DNA from 2 places in the Bacillus capparidis genome. Region 2 is predicted to be linked to the other one. Evidence: riboswitches for the same ligand, from Rfam matches in the RefSeq annotation. Region 2 holds a riboswitch; the other holds the start of a gene.
What was found. A riboswitch is a leader RNA that binds a small molecule or an ion and turns the genes downstream of it on or off. The one in region 2 is predicted to bind lysine.
Positions count from the first base shown of each region.

Region 1: another riboswitch for lysine. It lies ahead of JOC74_RS18220 (aspartate kinase); the one in region 2 lies ahead of JOC74_RS08205 (amino acid permease).

Region 1 is NZ_JAFDST010000005.1:125,549-133,986, forward strand. Features, by position in the region: gene JOC74_RS18185 (MarR family winged helix-turn-helix transcriptional regulator) at 1-275, opposite strand, end outside; gene gerE (spore germination transcription factor GerE) at 465-689, opposite strand; gene sdhB (succinate dehydrogenase iron-sulfur subunit) at 872-1,636, opposite strand; gene sdhA (succinate dehydrogenase flavoprotein subunit) at 1,633-3,396, opposite strand; gene JOC74_RS18205 (succinate dehydrogenase cytochrome b558 subunit) at 3,430-4,041, opposite strand; gene JOC74_RS18210 (YslB family protein) at 4,373-4,777, shown strand; gene JOC74_RS18215 (hypothetical protein) at 4,782-4,976, shown strand; gene JOC74_RS18220 (aspartate kinase) at 5,131-6,363, opposite strand; lysine riboswitch at 6,498-6,674, opposite strand; gene uvrC (excinuclease ABC subunit UvrC) at 6,723-8,438, opposite strand, start outside.
Region 2 is NZ_JAFDST010000002.1:226,965-235,402, reverse strand. Features, by position in the region: gene JOC74_RS08255 (zinc ribbon domain-containing protein) at 269-475, shown strand; gene JOC74_RS08250 (SOS response-associated peptidase) at 527-1,201, opposite strand; gene JOC74_RS08245 (YvrJ family protein) at 1,335-1,502, shown strand; gene JOC74_RS08240 (metal-sensing transcriptional repressor) at 1,657-1,959, shown strand; gene copZ (copper chaperone CopZ) at 2,038-2,247, shown strand; gene JOC74_RS08230 (DsbA family protein) at 2,453-3,142, shown strand; gene JOC74_RS08225 (disulfide oxidoreductase) at 3,139-3,555, shown strand; gene JOC74_RS08220 (GNAT family N-acetyltransferase) at 3,583-4,104, opposite strand; gene JOC74_RS08215 (ROK family protein) at 4,657-5,532, shown strand; gene sspJ (small acid-soluble spore protein SspJ) at 5,688-5,825, shown strand; lysine riboswitch at 5,956-6,132, shown strand; gene JOC74_RS08205 (amino acid permease) at 6,236-7,633, shown strand; gene JOC74_RS08200 (ATP-binding cassette domain-containing protein) at 7,703-8,438, opposite strand, start outside.

The sequences.
Region 1 (8,438 bases), on a different contig from region 2:
CGGTCGGATGGATCCTTTACCCTTTCAACAAGGTTATTCTTTTCCATTCTGTCTACTAAATCTGTCGTTGTGCTGCAGGCCAAATACATTTTAGTGGAAAGCTCGCCTATAGTCATATCTCCAAATTCGTAAAGCCATTGCAGACCTACAAACTGAGGAGGAGTGATTGTATATTGATTAAGGATTTCTCTGCCTTTTTGTTTAATGATGGCTGAGATGTGGCGCATTGATTTTTCTATATCTGCTATGTTCTCAAACGATTTGCTATCATGCATTACGATGACCTCACTTGAAACCGATTTAATTTATGCTACACCTATTCTGTAGCTTTTTTAAGTAAAATGCAAGATAAATTAGAAAAAATGACAGCGATTACCGGGAGTTTATACCTATAATGAATATTTTTTTCCACTAAAATGAAATAACCGGCACCTTCTACGCTGCAGAAGGATTACCGGTATCATTTAGAGCTCTAGCTCACCCATTCGAAGAAGCTCAACAACAGCTTGTGAACGACCTTTCACGCCCAACTTCTGCATTGCATTAGAAATATGATTGCGTACGGTCTTTTCACTAATATAAAGCTCACTTGCAATTTCCTTTGTTGTCTTGTCTTGAACGAGCAACTCGAACACTTCTCTTTCTCTTTTCGTTAGTAGCGGCTTAGATTGATATTCTTTCTCCTTCAAGTATTGTTACCCTCCTTGCTAAGGTGAGAGCTGATCGGAAACGAATGGGTTTCGATATAGTCCTGATATCATATGTAACTGCTATCAAGGTGGTGACGTGAATCAAGGAGAAAGCATCAATTGTTATGACCTAATTTTTTGGAATAAAAACACCTCTTCAATTATGGAAGAGGTGTCAAGCTTTATTCCGCTTTGTCGCTTCCGAAGAAATTCCGGAATGCCTGCAGGCTGGTGTCGCGATTAAGAGCGGCAATGCTTGTTGTTAATGGAATGCCTTTCGGGCACGATTGGACGCAGTTTTGCGAATTTCCGCAGCTGGCCAAGCCGCCTTCGTCCATTATCGCATTCAAGCGCTCTGATTTGTTCATTGCTCCGGTTGGATGGGCATTAAACAGCCTGACCTGTGACAAAGGTGCAGGTCCCATGAATTTCGACCGATCGTTTACGTTTGGACAAGCTTCCAGGCATACTCCGCATGTCATGCATTTTGATAGCTCGTACGCCCATTGCCGTCTTTTTTCCGGCATTCTCGGTCCGGGTCCTAAATCATAGGTGCCGTCAATGGGTATCCATGCCTTTACCTTTTTCAATGAGTCGAACATGCGGCTGCGATCAACCTGTAAGTCACGAACAACTGGGAAAGTTTTCATAGGTTCGAGCCTGATCGGCTGCTCCAGCTGGTCAATTAAAGCGGTACACGATTGGCGCGGTTTGCCGTTGATGACCATCGAACAAGCGCCGCAAACCTCTTCCAGGCAGTTCATATCCCATGTGATAGGAGCCGTTTTTTCTCCTTTTACATTTACAGGATTTCTCCTAATTTCCATCAGCGCCGATATGACGTTCATATTCGGACGATATTCGATTTCAAATTCTTCTTTATATGGACTGCCCTCAGCAGTGTCTTGTCGTGTGATAATAAATCGGATCGTTTTATTTTCACTCATACTTTACTCTCCTTCTTCTTGGAGTAGTCCCGTTTACGCGGAGTGATAAGAGAAACATCCACATCTTCGTAGTAAAATTCCGGCGCTTCATTGTCGCCTGCATGCTTCGCCATTGTTGTTTTCAGCCATTCTTCGTCATTGCGATCCGGATAATCCGGTTTGTAATGCGCGCCCCGGCTCTCATTGCGGTTATAGGCGCCAAGAGTGACTACTCTGGAAAGCTGAAGCATGTTGTTTAGCTGACGCGTAAATACCGCACCTTGGTTGCTCCATTTTACCGTATCGTTGATGTTGATTTTTTTGTATCGTTCCATTAATTCCTGAATCTTGTCATCGGTTTTTAACAGGTTGTCATTGTTGCGGACGACTGTCACGTTATCAGTCATCCATTCTCCCAGCTCTTTATGAAGCACATAAGCATTCTCCTCGCCGTCCATGCCCATAATGCCTTCCCATTTTTCTTCCTCCTGCTTTTTAAACGAATCATAAAGCGAGGATGAAAGGTCTTCAGCTGACTTCTCGAGCCCATTGATGTATTCAACTGCTTTTGGCCCCGCCACCATACCTCCGTATATCGCAGAAAGAAGAGAATTGGCGCCAAGACGGTTGCCGCCGTGCATGCTATAATCACATTCTCCGGAAGCAAATAGGCCTGGAATGTTCGTCATTTGATCGTAATCGACCCAAAGTCCGCCCATTGAATAGTGGACAGCAGGGAATATTTTCATTGGCAGCTTGCGCGGATCATCACCCATAAATTTCTCATAAATCTCGATAATTCCGCCCAGCTTGATATCAAGCTCTTTCGGGTCTTTATGGGAGAGATCAAGATAAACCATGTTCTCCCCATTAATGCCGAGCTTTTGGGAGACACAGACATCAAAGATTTCCCTTGTTGCAATATCACGGGGGACGAGATTTCCGTATGCCGGATATTTTTCTTCAAGGAAATACCAAGGTTTTCCGTCTTTATACGTCCACACCCTTCCGCCTTCGCCCCGGGCTGATTCACTCATTAATCTGAGCTTATCGTCGCCGGGGATCGCCGTCGGATGGATTTGAATAAATTCTCCATTCGCGTAATAAGCGCCCTGCTGATAAACGATAGATGCTGCAGATCCGGTATTAATCATGCTGTTTGTCGATTTCCCAAAGATAATCCCCGGTCCTCCTGTTGCCATGATGACAGCATCCGAACGAAACGTTTCAATTTCCATCGTCGTTAAATTTTGTGCTGAAATTCCGCGGCAGACGTTATCTTCGTCCAAAACTGCCCCGAGAAATTCCCAGCCTTCATATTTCGTGACAAGTCCCGCCACTTCGTATCTGCGAACCTGCTCATCAAGTGCATATAGCAGCTGCTGCCCCGTCGTCGCTCCGGCATACGCTGTTCTGTGATGCTGCGTTCCGCCAAATCGGCGGAAATCAAGCAGGCCTTCCGGTGTCCGGTTGAACATCACACCCATGCGATCTAGCAAATGAATAATTGCGGGAGCTGCATCGCACATCGCTTTTACCGGAGGCTGGTTCGCTAAAAAGTCACCGCCGTATACGGTATCATCGAAATGTTCCCAAGGAGAGTCGCCTTCCCCTTTCGTATTGACTGCTCCGTTAATTCCACCCTGTGCACATACAGAATGCGAACGCTTGACGGGAACAATCGAAAAGAGCTTGACTCTTGTTCCTGCTTCAGCTGCTTTGATCGTTGCCATTAACCCGGCCAATCCGCCGCCGACTATGACTATACTAGAATTGCTCATGCTCTACCCCTTCTCCCTCTAGTGATCTATTAATTACACAAACGCAAAGATGCTGCTTACTCCTACATAAGTAAGCGCTATAAAAACTGCCAATGTCACGTATGTACTGATTCGTTGAGAACGGGGAGTAACGGTAATTCCCCACGTAACAGCAAATGACCACAATCCGTTAGAAAAATGAAAAATAGTGGATACGACACCGACTAAATAAAAGCCTAGAAAGAACGGATCGCTCAGGATATTCTCCATCATATTGAAATTGACTTCCTCACCGAATAATTGCGCGGCAAGATAAGTCTGCCATACGTGCCAGCTGACAAAAATTAAGGTTATAATGCCGGAGATTCGCTGAAATACAAATAACCAATTTCTCGCAAAGCCAAATTGGTTCGCATTGTTTTTTGCCGTAAATGCAATATAAACCCCGTATACTGCATGATAGATCAAAGGAATAAAAATGATACATGCCTCCAACACATATCTGAACGGCAGATTCTCCATAAAATGGGCTGCATTATTAAATGCTTCGGGCCCTCTTGTGGCGAAATTGTTAACCACAAGGTGCTGTATCAAGAACACACCCACAGGTATTACACCAAGTAAGGAATGCAATCTTCGATACAAAAACTCTCTGTTCCCCTCCATAGTCTTACCCCCTAGTTTGAAAACTACGAATTAATTGAAAATAAATTTTTCTCTTCAGGAAATGTAAGCACTTACTGAAGATTTTTTTGACAATTTCATTTTACTCCTATGTTAAAAAAGCGTCAAGAAAACGCGTACATAATTTATTTTTTAAAAAATACTATCAATTCAGTTTCATTTTTATTTTATTAAGATATAATTTTAATATTTTTTGAGAATCATTAGGCAGCTGAATGATCAAATGGCTGATATACGATATAATAAACTCATGTGAGAGGGGAGATATGCAATCTTGAGTAATTACGAAACAAAAATCGAAAAATTCAAAGAAATGGAAGTGTCCGCTTTTGCCTATGAACTAATCAAAGAAGTATTAATACCGGATTTACTCGGTAGTGAATATCCCTCTATGATGTACTGGGCAGGCAAAAATATCGCCAGAAAATTCCCCCTTGACTCATGGAATGATATCCCGGCTTTTTTTCAAGAAGCAGGATGGGGAAACCTTGTCCTAGTTGAAGCAAAAAAGAACAGAATAGAATTCACGCTTGATGGCCCTCTTGTTTCCAATCGACTAAAACATCAAAAAGAACCAAATTTTCAATTGGAAGCAGGATTTATCGCGGAACAAATTCAAATGTTAAATAACAATATAGCGGAATCCTACGAACAAATTAAAAAACGAACCGATAAAGTGGAACTGACGGTGAAATGGGATTTGAAGGACCGCGTATGAAAAAGTGAAGGTGGATATTAAAAAAGCGGTCCGGGAAATTTTCTCCCGGACGCTTTCTTTTTTAGGGCACGGTAAAATATTTTGTGTCAACGGGCAAGATCTATTAGTGTATCGTTCGATTGATTTAGTGGACCAATTTTGTACGGGTTATCGATTAATTGCACCGATCACGGTCTTTTTTGCACCGTTAGCCAATTAATTGCACCAACCAGATCCTTTTTTGCACCCTTATCCACTTAATTGCACCGTTCAGCTACTTTTTTGCACCCTTATCCACTTAATTGCACCGACCTGATCCTTTTTTGCACAATTCAACCAAGTAATAGCTCCAATCAAACGATTATCGCCTGTGTCTACAACACAGCGGAGGATTGCTTGGCGAGATCGAATGCGTCGTGCAATGCTTCGACCGCTTTTACCATATCCTCTTGATCGATCACTGTAGATACTTTAATTTCTGATGTGCTTACCATTTTCACTTGAATATTTTTTCTTGCTAACACGGCGAACATTTCTGCGGCGACTCCTGGGTTTGAAACCATCCCTGAACCAACGATTGATACCTTCGCGAGCTTGTTTTCCGTTTCAATTTTTTTGAATTTCAGCGCATCCTTGTAGTCTTCGAGCACTTCTACTGTTTTTTCTAAATCATCGGTTTTTACTGAGAAGGAAATCGATGTATGGTTTTCGCTTGTCGCCGATTGAATAATGATATCGACATTGATGCTGCGTTTCGCAAGCGTTGTAAAAATAGTGGACAGTGTCGTTAAGCCGGTAGTTAGACCGGTAATGGTTACTCTCGTGATTTGATCTTCAAAAGCAATCCCTCTGACAATTAAATTTTCTTCCATTGAAGCAGCCTCCTCTATTCTTGTTCCTGGTACAGATTCCATGCTTGACCGAACTTCGAGCGGAATTTCATAGTTTTTTGCAAATTCAACGGCTCTTGGATGGAGGACTCCGGCACCCAAATTCGCCAGTTCCAGCATCTCATCATAGGAAATGGCATCCAATTTTCTTGCTGATTTCACGACGCGGGGATCGGTTGTAAATACACCTGGGACGTCTGTGTATATATCGCATTTCTCAGCGTTCAGTGCTGCGGCCAGAGCGACGGCAGTTGTGTCTGATCCGCCCCTTCCAAGCGTTGTGATCTCAGAATCGGAAGACATCCCTTGGAATCCTGCGACTACAATAATTTTTCCTTCTTTTAGCTGCTGGTCTATTTTATCCGTTTTGATATCTGTGATTCGGGCATTGCCGTGTACTCTTTCAGTTTGAATGCCTGCTTGCCAGCCCGTATAAGATATCGCATCATATCCTTTTTCAGTAAGCGCCATTGTTAATAGCGAGATTGTCACCTGCTCGCCTGTTGATAGAAGCATATCCATTTCTCTTTGTGATGGACTCTTTGTAATATCACGGGCAAGATTGACGAGTAAATCAGTTGACTTGCCCATTGCAGAAACGACAACGACGACATCGTTACCTTTCTTTTTTTCTTCAATGACACGGTTTGCTACATGCAGAATTTTTTCAGCTGAACCGACTGAGGTTCCGCCGAATTTTTGTACGATAAGACCCATTGCTACCACCCTTATGATTAATTAGTGACCGTTATGTAAGGAATGCACTCGGGACGACGCCTTTTCTTGCCAGAAAAAAAAGCAATAAGAGTAGATTCTCTCATTGCTTTTACGAAACTAGTGACAAGTCCGGACAATGAGATAGCCCTCCAGGAGTCATTTCCTGACAGCCCTGCATTTCTTAAATGCAAAGCCAGCAAATTCTGTTGATGGACAGAATTCACTTCGGCGATCCTTCCCTTTCTGCCTTTTTCTTAGAATCCACCATTCTCGAAAGGCTTACTCTTGAAGTTCGCACCTCTATCTTCATAAACGATCTATTAAATTCACTCACATTGTAGCAAACTTTCAGCCCAATATCAATTTTGTTTTTTTAGTTCATCCACTAAAAGCTCTGCGGTTTTTAGCGGGATGCCCGCATCTTGAAAGTCTTTTATCGTAGCTTCTCTCATTTTTTTGACAGATCCGAATGTTTTCATCAGCAGCTTTTTCCGCTTTTCGCCGATCCCTGAGATGTTATCCAGCACAGATTGAAAGGCAGACTTTCCGCGAAGCTGCCGGTGAAAGGTAATCGCAAACCGGTGGACTTCATCTTGAATGCGCTGAAGCAAATAAAATTCCTGGCTGTTTCTATCCAGTTGAATCAATTCCAGAGGATCACCGATGATCAGGTTTGATGTTCGATGCTTGTCGTCCTTAACCAATCCCGCTACGGGAACGTCAAGGCCCAGCTCATTTTGAAGCACATCAACCGCTGCGTTGATCTGTCCTTTTCCGCCGTCAATCAGGATTAAATCAGGCAGAGGAAGCTCCTCTTTTAACACTCGGGTATACCTTCTGCGGATGACTTCTCTCATGGAACCATAATCATCAGGTCCTGTGACGGTTTTAATTTTATATTTTCGATATTCTTTTTTATTCGGTTTTCCATCCAAAAACACGATCATGGCCGATACCGGATCGGTTCCTTGAATATTTGAGTTATCAAAGGCTTCAATTCGAAACGGGGTATAAATGTTCAGCGCCTCGCCCAATTTTTCGACGGCACCGATTGTTCTCTCTTCATCCCGTTCGATCAATGAAAATTTTTCTTTTAGCGCCAGTTTGGCATTTTTATGCGCAAGCATGAGCAGATCCTTCTTCTTTCCTTTTTTCGGCTGCAGGACAGACGTATTTAACAGCTGTTCTACCAGCTGAATATCTACACTATCCGGAAGTAAAATTTCCTTCGGCAAAAAGTGATTGTTTTTGCTGTAAAATTGTCCGATAAAAGTTAGAAACTCTTCATCCGCTTCCCGGTACATTGGGAACATGCTGACATCCCGTTCGATCAGCTTGCCTTGCCTGATGAAAAAGACTTGAACGCACATCCAGCCTTTATCGTATGCATAGGCAAATACATCCCTGTCGACTTGGTCCGTCATCGCCATTTTTTGTTTTTCCATCGTGGAATCAATATGGGCGATCTGATCGCGTAATTCCTTTGCCCGCTCAAATTCAAGGTTTTCAGCAGCCTCGTGCATTTTTCCTTCTAATTCTTTTTTTATTTGGTTGAAGCCGCCCTTTAGAAATTTTGTAATTTCATCGACCAGTTTTTTATTCGTTTCTTCTTCTACATCGTAGACACACGGTGCGAGACATTGTCCCATATGATAGTAAAGGCAGACCCGATCAGGCAGCGTGGTGCATTTTCGTAACGGGTACAGCCGGTCTAGCAGCTTCTTTGTTTCTCTCGCCGCGTAAACGTTTGGATAAGGGCCGAAGTAACGCCCTTTATCTTTTTTGACATTGCGGGTAACGATCAGACGAGGATGCTTCTCGGCGGTTATTTTAATAAAAGGATAGGTTTTGTCATCCTTCAGCATGACATTATATTTTGGATCGTATTTTTTGATCAGGTTCATTTCCAAAATGAGCGCTTCTATATTAGAGGAGGTGACAATATATTCAAAGTCTGTAATTTCGCTTACGAGACGCTGGGTTTTTGTATCATGGGAACCTGTAAAGTAGGAGCGCACTCTGTTTTTTAAAATTTTTGCTTTTCCTACATAAATAATGGTCCCTTGCCTGTCTTT
Region 2 (8,438 bases):
TAAAATGCGGAATTAAGAAGTAAGTAATCTAAATGCCACCCTCTCGTCCAATAGCGTCGGGGCAAAAACGAAAATTCCAGGGCAATAGGATGGTCCTTAACGGAGAAAAAATTTGCTTTAATCAGTCAAGAAGAAAAAGAAATGCATAGATGTTGAGCGGACGATTGAATGAAATTTCAACTAAATGAATAGTTGAATCCGATGCACGGATTGGAAAATTTAGGTATAATTCACTTTGAAAATATTAATATGTAAGGAGTTAATAGCAATGCAGAAAAAAGGATGTATTAAATGCGGAAGCACAGAGGCCGGTCAGAAGGAAATTGCTACTACAGGTACTGGATTATCGAAAATGTTTGATGTACAGAATAATCGTTTTCTCGTTGTGTACTGTAAGAAATGCGGATATTCAGAATTCTATAACAAAGATGCTTCACTTGGAGGGAATATTTTAGATTTATTTTTTGGCGGATGATTGCCTTTTCTCAGTAAGCCCATTCTGGATAAACTGGAATGGGCTAGTTTTTTAAATCGCATCTATTAATTCAGGTGAGTTGTTCTTTGGTGAATTGACCTCAGACGACACCTGAAATGCTTCCATGTCTTTTGCTTCATATGGGACAAGCAGCTTTTGCAAATCTTCGATATTCTTGATTTTTGGATTTAGCCATTGTGCTTCTGTTTCAGGTGTCAATATGACAGGCATGCGGTCGTGAATCGGGCTCATTAAATCATTTGAATTCGTGGTAATAATTGTACAGCTGTAAATCATTTCACCCTTAGGAGAGTTCCATTTTTCCCAAAGTCCTGCAAAGGAAAAAAGCTTGGCGGATCTCAGCTTAATTCGCATGGGAAGCTTTGTTTTCGAATCGATTCGTTTCCACTCATAAAAGCTGTCAGCAGGTATGATGCATCTTTTGCTTTGAAGCGGTTTTTTAAAGCTTGGTTTTTGAGCCAGCGTTTCTGAGCGGGCATTAATCATTTTATAGCCAATTTTCTCATCTTTGGACCACGGAGGAAGGAGCCCCCATCTTAAATGACCCAGCCGGTTTTTTGAGCCGTCGTTAATGACAGAAAGGATTTGCTGAGACGGAGCTATGTTATAGCTTTGTACGTAGTCATATTCTAAATTGGACAGCTCGATATCAAAACGGTTCAGAATATCATCAAAATCTGAATACAAAGTGAATCTGCCGCACATCTTTATCATCCTTTGGGCTTTTTGCTTATTTTAGTACGGATAATATAGAAAAGCAAAGTTAAACTAAAGATGCTCCCATAACCGATTCTTTCGTTTACATAGATAATAAGACAGGGAAAAGGAGGGAGAGCATATGGATGTATGGATGCAGTGGATCAGTGAAGTAGGGTTTCCTATCATTGTGACCTTTTATTTGTTGCACCGCATTGAGCAGAAGCTGGATCAGCTTAACCAGTCCATCCAAAGCATTCCGGTGCGTCAGCAAGAAATTGTCGAAAATAACATGCGCGAAACATCCTAGAAAATGAAAAGAGCGACTCACGAGAGCTCGTTAAAAGAGCAGTGAGTCGCTCGGGCAATATCTTTTTCATCACTTAAAAACAACCATTGAAGATGTCTTTTAAGATGATTTCATATATAATAGAGATAATGAACTAGTGAAGCAGGTGATAGTCATGGAAGAAAAACATGGAGCTGCTCTTAGTCCGCAAAGCAGTAAGGAAAAAGATCAGCTGTTGAATCGATTAAAGCGAATTGAAGGTCAAGTCAGAGGAATCCAAAACATGGTGGAAAACGATCGGTATTGCGTAGACATCATTGTGCAAATCTCCGCAATTAATGCAGCCATGCAAAAGGTTGCGTTTCATCTGCTTGAAAATCATACGAACCATTGCGTGTCCGATGCGATTAAAAGCGGCAATGGAGAGCAGTCGATTGAAGAACTAATGGAAGTTTTTAAGAGGTTTTCGAAGCTGTAAATGTTTGAAGCATCTTTTTCGATTACCTTACAGGGGTAAAGTAATGCTGTATCAATGTAAACTGCTGGAGGGATGAATATGTCCGAAAATAAATTAACTGTTCAAGGAATGTCTTGCGCACATTGTGTTCATGCGATCGAAAGCAATGTGGGGAAATTGGATGGAGTCGAATCTGTGAAGGTCAATTTGGAAGCAGAACAAGTTGAGATCAGCTATGACGGAAATGCTGTCTCACTTGAAGAAATTGCTGATACGATTGAAGACCAGGGATATGACGTAGTCAAATAATGAAAAAAAGGAAATCATGCGCATAAAAGCACGATTTCCTTTTTTATTCAAGAAGTTTGTATTCCAGTTAATATCATTCACTTATTGGAAAATTATCGAATTTAATTGTAATCATGAGACATCGTTGTTATCTTTAGTTTATAATCAGGATAGTTTTTTATATGTCTATTAACTTGCGAAAATCTTTTAAAAATGAGGTGTCTAAGTGAGCAAAAAGCAACTTGCGAAAAAGCAATCACCTTTAAAAATCGCTGTTATAATCACGCTGACTTTATTTGTATTAATTGTAGCTTTGGTGGTTATTAAAAACTCCGGTTCTGAGGACGGGGAAGCAGGAAGCTTCGACACTCCTCCTTCACTTGAAGGACAACCTGTTATGGGGGAGGAAAGTGCGCCTGTAACAGTGACGGTTTTTGGAGATTATATGTGCCCTTCATGTAAGGCATGGGAAATGGACATTTTCCCTCAGCTTGAAAAAGATTATATTACAACAGGTGATGTAAAGTTATCTGCTGTTAATGTGCTTTTTCATGGCCAGGATTCAGAGACAGCAGCTTTGGCTTCGGAACAGGTTCTTGCGGAAGATCCAAAGTCTTTTTGGGATTTTCACCATAAGGTTTTCGAATCTCAGGCTGAGCATGGGGAAAAATGGGTGACTCCAAATAAAATGGCTGAAATAGCGGAAGAAACAACTTCCGTTGATCCGGATGAGTTAGTCGACAAGCTTTCGGCCAAGACGTTTGCCGAGCAATTACAAACGGATACAGAATTGTATAAGAAATATAATGTTCAATCGACCCCAACCATTATGATAAACGGCAAAACAGTCAATGAAGTCTTTGATTACAATAAAATTAAAGAAATGATCGATGAAGAACTGGGGAATGCGAAATGAACAAGAACCCTGTCTTCTTATATATTGCATGGGTCGTAGCAATGACAGCTGTTCTCGGAAGCCTATACTTTAGTGAAATTCGCAAATTTATTCCTTGCGAGCTCTGCTGGTATCAGCGGATCTTCATGTATCCTTTAGCCTTTTTGCTAGGAATTGCAACCTTTCGACATGACTTTAGGATCAAAGTATACATACTTCCTTTGTCAATCATTGGCGGCTGCATATCACTGATGCATTATCTCGAGCAAAAGGTCCCGGGGTTTGGAGGGCTCAGGCCGTGCGTGAACGGTGTCCCGTGTAATTCATCCTATATTAACTGGTTTGGTTTTATAACCATTCCTTTTCTAGCACTCATCGCATTTATTTTAATTACGGTTTTTATGTTTTTGATAAACGGTAAAAAAGAAAGCTGATGCTCCTGACTTCGGGAGCATAGCTTATCATAGTAATAATTTCATATGAAGCTCATCATGGTACCTGTTTTTATATTTTATTGCTTGTTTTTCGCAGCCAAAGACTTCAAATCCTGCAGATTCATAGAGTTTTTTGGCAGATTTGTTTGATTTCAATACACTTAGAGTAATTTGTTCAAGGCCTTCTAGCTTTTTCGCATGCTCAATTACTGCATAAAGGACTGCTTTTCCAATGCCTTTCCCTCGGTAAGCAGGAGATGTGTATACTGCTAGAAGTGCAGCTTTATGGTTAAATTTAATCATTTCTTGACGGAGAATACTTGCAGCACTAATAAGAGTGGCTTCATAAAATGCACCTACGGTAAAGGACTTTTCGGTTGGGACTAACCTTTGTTTGTACTGATGTAACAGCTCTTTCATGCTGTTTTGCATGGTTTCTTCATACGTTGAACCAAATGCATCAGGATCCTGAAGTAATGCCTCCAGCCTTAACTCCAAATACCTATCTGCGTCATCTCTGTCTAAGACTCTAATATTATCGTAAGCCATTTTGCACTTTCTCCTAAGTATTTCTTAAATAATGAACAATGTTAGTTCATAGTTACCTTTTTTTGCTGTATTTCTTATGCTAATATTAATTATTGTATCAGATAATATTAATGATTTCTGCTGTTCTTTAGCACATGCTCCTTCCAAAGGAGAGTGCCTATTATCTTATGAATTATTTCCATGTAAAGGAAATAAAAAAAGTGTGGAAAAATGAATCGTAAATTGGTAACGTTATGATGAGAAATGTCAAAATGCAAAAATGGTCGAGGCATCCAGTGAACGAAGAGATATAGAGGCATTCAATTGACGAAAACTACACACTAAATTATGGAGAAACCGATATTATAGTAAGAAGCAGCAGCTAAATGTGACTTAAAATGAAAAGCCTTGCAAACGGTTAAATATGAAATTTTATCATTGGTAGCAATCATGTATTTATATAAGATTATTGTGAATCAGTTTCGTCAGAATAATTCTTGCGTCTCTAGGTTGCAATGCATGAAGAATAATGTTGCTTGGCCATTACTAATTTGATTAGGGGGAAAACAAAATATGTATTTAGGCGCTATAGAAGCTGGAGGAACGAAATTTGTCTGCGCAGTGGCAAATGCTGCTGGCGAAATCATTAAAGAAACGAAATTCCCTACTGAAACACCGGAAAAAACGATGAGTCAGATCGAATTATTTTTCAATGAATTTTCACTTTCATCATTAGGAGTGGGCGCTTTCGGTCCAATCTCTGTCGCGGAGGATCAAGAAAATTACGGTTATATTACGAATACTCCAAAAAAAGCATGGGTCAATTACCCATTTATTCCTGAGCTAAAAAAACGCCTGGGTACTCCTGTATATTTTACGACTGATGTTAATGCAGCCGCGTTAGGGGAACTGAAAAAGGGAGCAGCAAAAGGTCTCGGCAGCTGCATGTATATTACAGTTGGCACAGGAATTGGCGCTGGAGCCGTGATTGGCGGAAAGCTGGTTCAAGGCCATACGCATCCTGAAATGGGGCATGTGTTAGTACGTCGTCATCCTCAAGACACTTTTAAAGGCACCTGTCCTTCTCATAACGATTGCTTGGAAGGATTGGCTGCAGGTCCTGCCATTGAACAAAGGTGGGGCAAACCGGGGAAAGATTTAGCAGATCAACCATTAGTTTGGGAGATAGAAGCCGATTATCTTGCTCAAGGTTTGATGCAGTACATTCTGATTTTATCTCCTGAAAAAATTATTATGGGCGGCGGCGTGATGAAGCAATCTCATCTGTTTCCGTTGATTTTTGAAAAGCTGAAAGGCTACGTGAATAACTATATTGACCTTCCGGAACTTGAGTCATACATTGTCTCTCCAGGCCTAGGAGATCATGCAGGAATTTACGGCGCTATTGAACTTGCTAAAGAGGCTAACGAAGCATCCTTGGTAAAATAAGAAAGCAGCTTAGCTGCTTTCTTTTTCGTACCTTATGTTGCCCACGTGATACAAGGCTATACACGAGTATCAATTCCATTTTACTCTGTGTATATTATCTTAATAAAAGAACCAAATTAAACATGTATCACAATTCATTATATGAGGTGATCATAATGGGTTTTTTTAATATAGGTAAGGGCAAGTCAAACGGGAAAGACAAGCAAGCATTGACTGGAGCACTTAAAGACGCTTCTGCCGCTTTGAAAGGCGATCCTCTTCAAGAAGCAATTAATAAGAAACAAAACAAATAAGCATGTGACAACTTGCAGAAATCTTCTGCAAGTTGTTTTTGTAGAAAAACATTCCATTGACAGCTTCCTTTACTTCTGGTAGCCTCACATAGGTGGTTGTTTTACAACTAATAAAATCCTCACTCGGACTTGGTGAGGTAGAGGTTGCATGGATGATTAGTCGTATGCTTCGAGACTTGTGAGGTTGATGAAAGCATATAAAAGGCATCCGTGCCGAAGCATGAAGATTTCACAGGTTTTTGTGCTGGGTCTGTACCTGAAAAAGGGCAGGACTGCCGCGGTTACGGTGCGGAGAGCTATCCGGAGGTCAGGAGTGTATGTGCAGCATGGACTTTTGTTTGTTCATGCTTTTTATAATGCGTTAAAGGCTTTACGTACCGTATACGTTCAGGAAAAATTGGAGGTATACGATGCAAAACAATAAATGGGGTTTTTGGTTATTAACAGCAATAGTTGTTGGCAACATGGTAGGCTCTGGAGTCTTCATGCTGCCGAGCACTCTAGCTAATACAGCCAGTCCGTTAGGGGCATTATACGCTTGGCTTGTGACTGGCTTTGGTGTCCTTATGATTGCCCTTGTGTTTGGTCAATTATCGATTCGAAGGCCGGATTTAGCGGGCGGTCCGCAAAACTATGCCAGAGCTATTTTTTCTGATCCGAAAAAAGGAAAACTGGCAAGCTTTACAATGGTTTGGGGCTACTGGGTAGCCAACTGGATCAGCAATGTTGCCGTTGTGACAAGTTTGGCGGGATATATTACGACGTTTATCCCCATCTTGACTGACAAAAGGGTCTTATTTGAGACTGGCGACATGGAAATCCAATTAGGGCAGCTGCTTACCTTCCTGCTGTGTACCATATTATTATGGGGAACACATATAATACTTGTTACCAGCTTCAATGCAGCCGGCAAGATCAACTTTTTGACGACTTTTGCCAAAGTGGCTGGTTTCGCATTATTCATTATCGCAGGTCTGTTCGTATTCCAGACTGAAAATTTTAATGGATTTTACTATCCGGTCGAAGGTGAGAGCGGAACGGTTTTAGGCTTGGGGGCGCAGGTACACAATGCAGCCATATCAACTTTATGGGCATTTGTAGGCATTGAATCTGCGGTTATTTTATCCGGGAGAGCTTCTTCTCAGCGTGATGTAAAGCGTGCTACTGTTACCGGACTTATTATTGCTCTTTGCATTTATCTTATCATCACACTTATTACAATGGGGGCTTTGCCGGTCGAGGTCCTTCGGGCTTCTGATAAGCCGTTCGTAGATGTGTTGGCAGTTCTGATCGGGAGCTTAGGGGGAGTCATAATGGGAATCTTGGCCATTATGTGTCTGGCGGGTTCCATGTTAGGATGGATCTTGCTCAGTTCCGAGTTGCCTTATCAATCTGCAAAAGCAGGGGACTTTCCAACTTTTTTTGCTAAAGTGAACCGAAAGGGGAGCCCTGCTAACTCCTTGCTGATCACGAATTTGATGTCGCAAATTTTTATTTTTTCAACGATTTCCGGCACGATCAGCCAGGCATTTGATTTTTTAACGACCTCGGCAACGCTTGCGTATTTAATACCTTACTTGGTTTCGGCCATCTACTTTCTAAAGATCGTGTTTAAAGGTGAAACCTATTCCGAGCTGGAAGGCTCCCGAATAAAAGATGGCGCTATTGCCTTATTGGCAATCGTTTATTCCTTATGGGTCATTGCGACAGGAACTGCAGATATGATTACCTTTGGACTTGGAGTCGGCTTATTTTTAGCCGGAGTCATCATTTATCCATTTGCGGTAAAAAAATTCGCAGCAAAATAATAATATAATTTTCACAAAAAACGCTGAGGTTTCAGCGTTTTTTGTTTTGCGAAAATCGGCAGAATCTATTTAAGTGCGCTTGCTTCCGTAAAGAAGGTCATCCAAATCAGGCTCATCAACCTCTATCCGAAAAACATCAATTCTTTCATTAACTAACGCTCTGACTACTACGGGAATGTAGTAATCGTATTGGATCGAAATGGAAAGCGCGTGATTTGTCCAGTAAAGAATTTCAGCAAATTGGGAAATCAGCGGGATCAAAGTTTGTTTTTCTTTATTTGTTACTTTGGATAGCTTAAATGAGGCTGTAATGGAATGCCCGTATGCTGCATATAGGTCTTCTTTGCTTCCCTCTTTTATCATCCTTCCATTTTGCATAAGCGAAATGGTTGTACAAAGATTGGCAAGTTCATCTAATTTTTCAAAGGCCATAATAATCGTTTTTCCTTGCAATTTCAGCTCCTCAATGAATTGGTGAATATAACGAACTGAAGTGTCGCCAAGACCCTGTGTCGGTTCATCAAAGAGAAGCACCTCCGGATCGTGTACGATGGATTGTACTAGTAGCAGCCTCTTTTGCATATCCCTCGTATATTTATCAACCTTCACGTATGCCGCATCGTAAAGATTGACAGCCCGCAATAGTTCTAAGCATTTATCTTCGCTGGCACGCTTCTTTTGCCGAGATGAAAAATTCAACAAATGATTCATTCCCGTTAAATGGTGATGAATTTCAGAATGTTCGTTATAGACTCCGAGCCTTTGCTGGACACTTTTATCCCCGGACGGCTTATTAAAAAGGAAA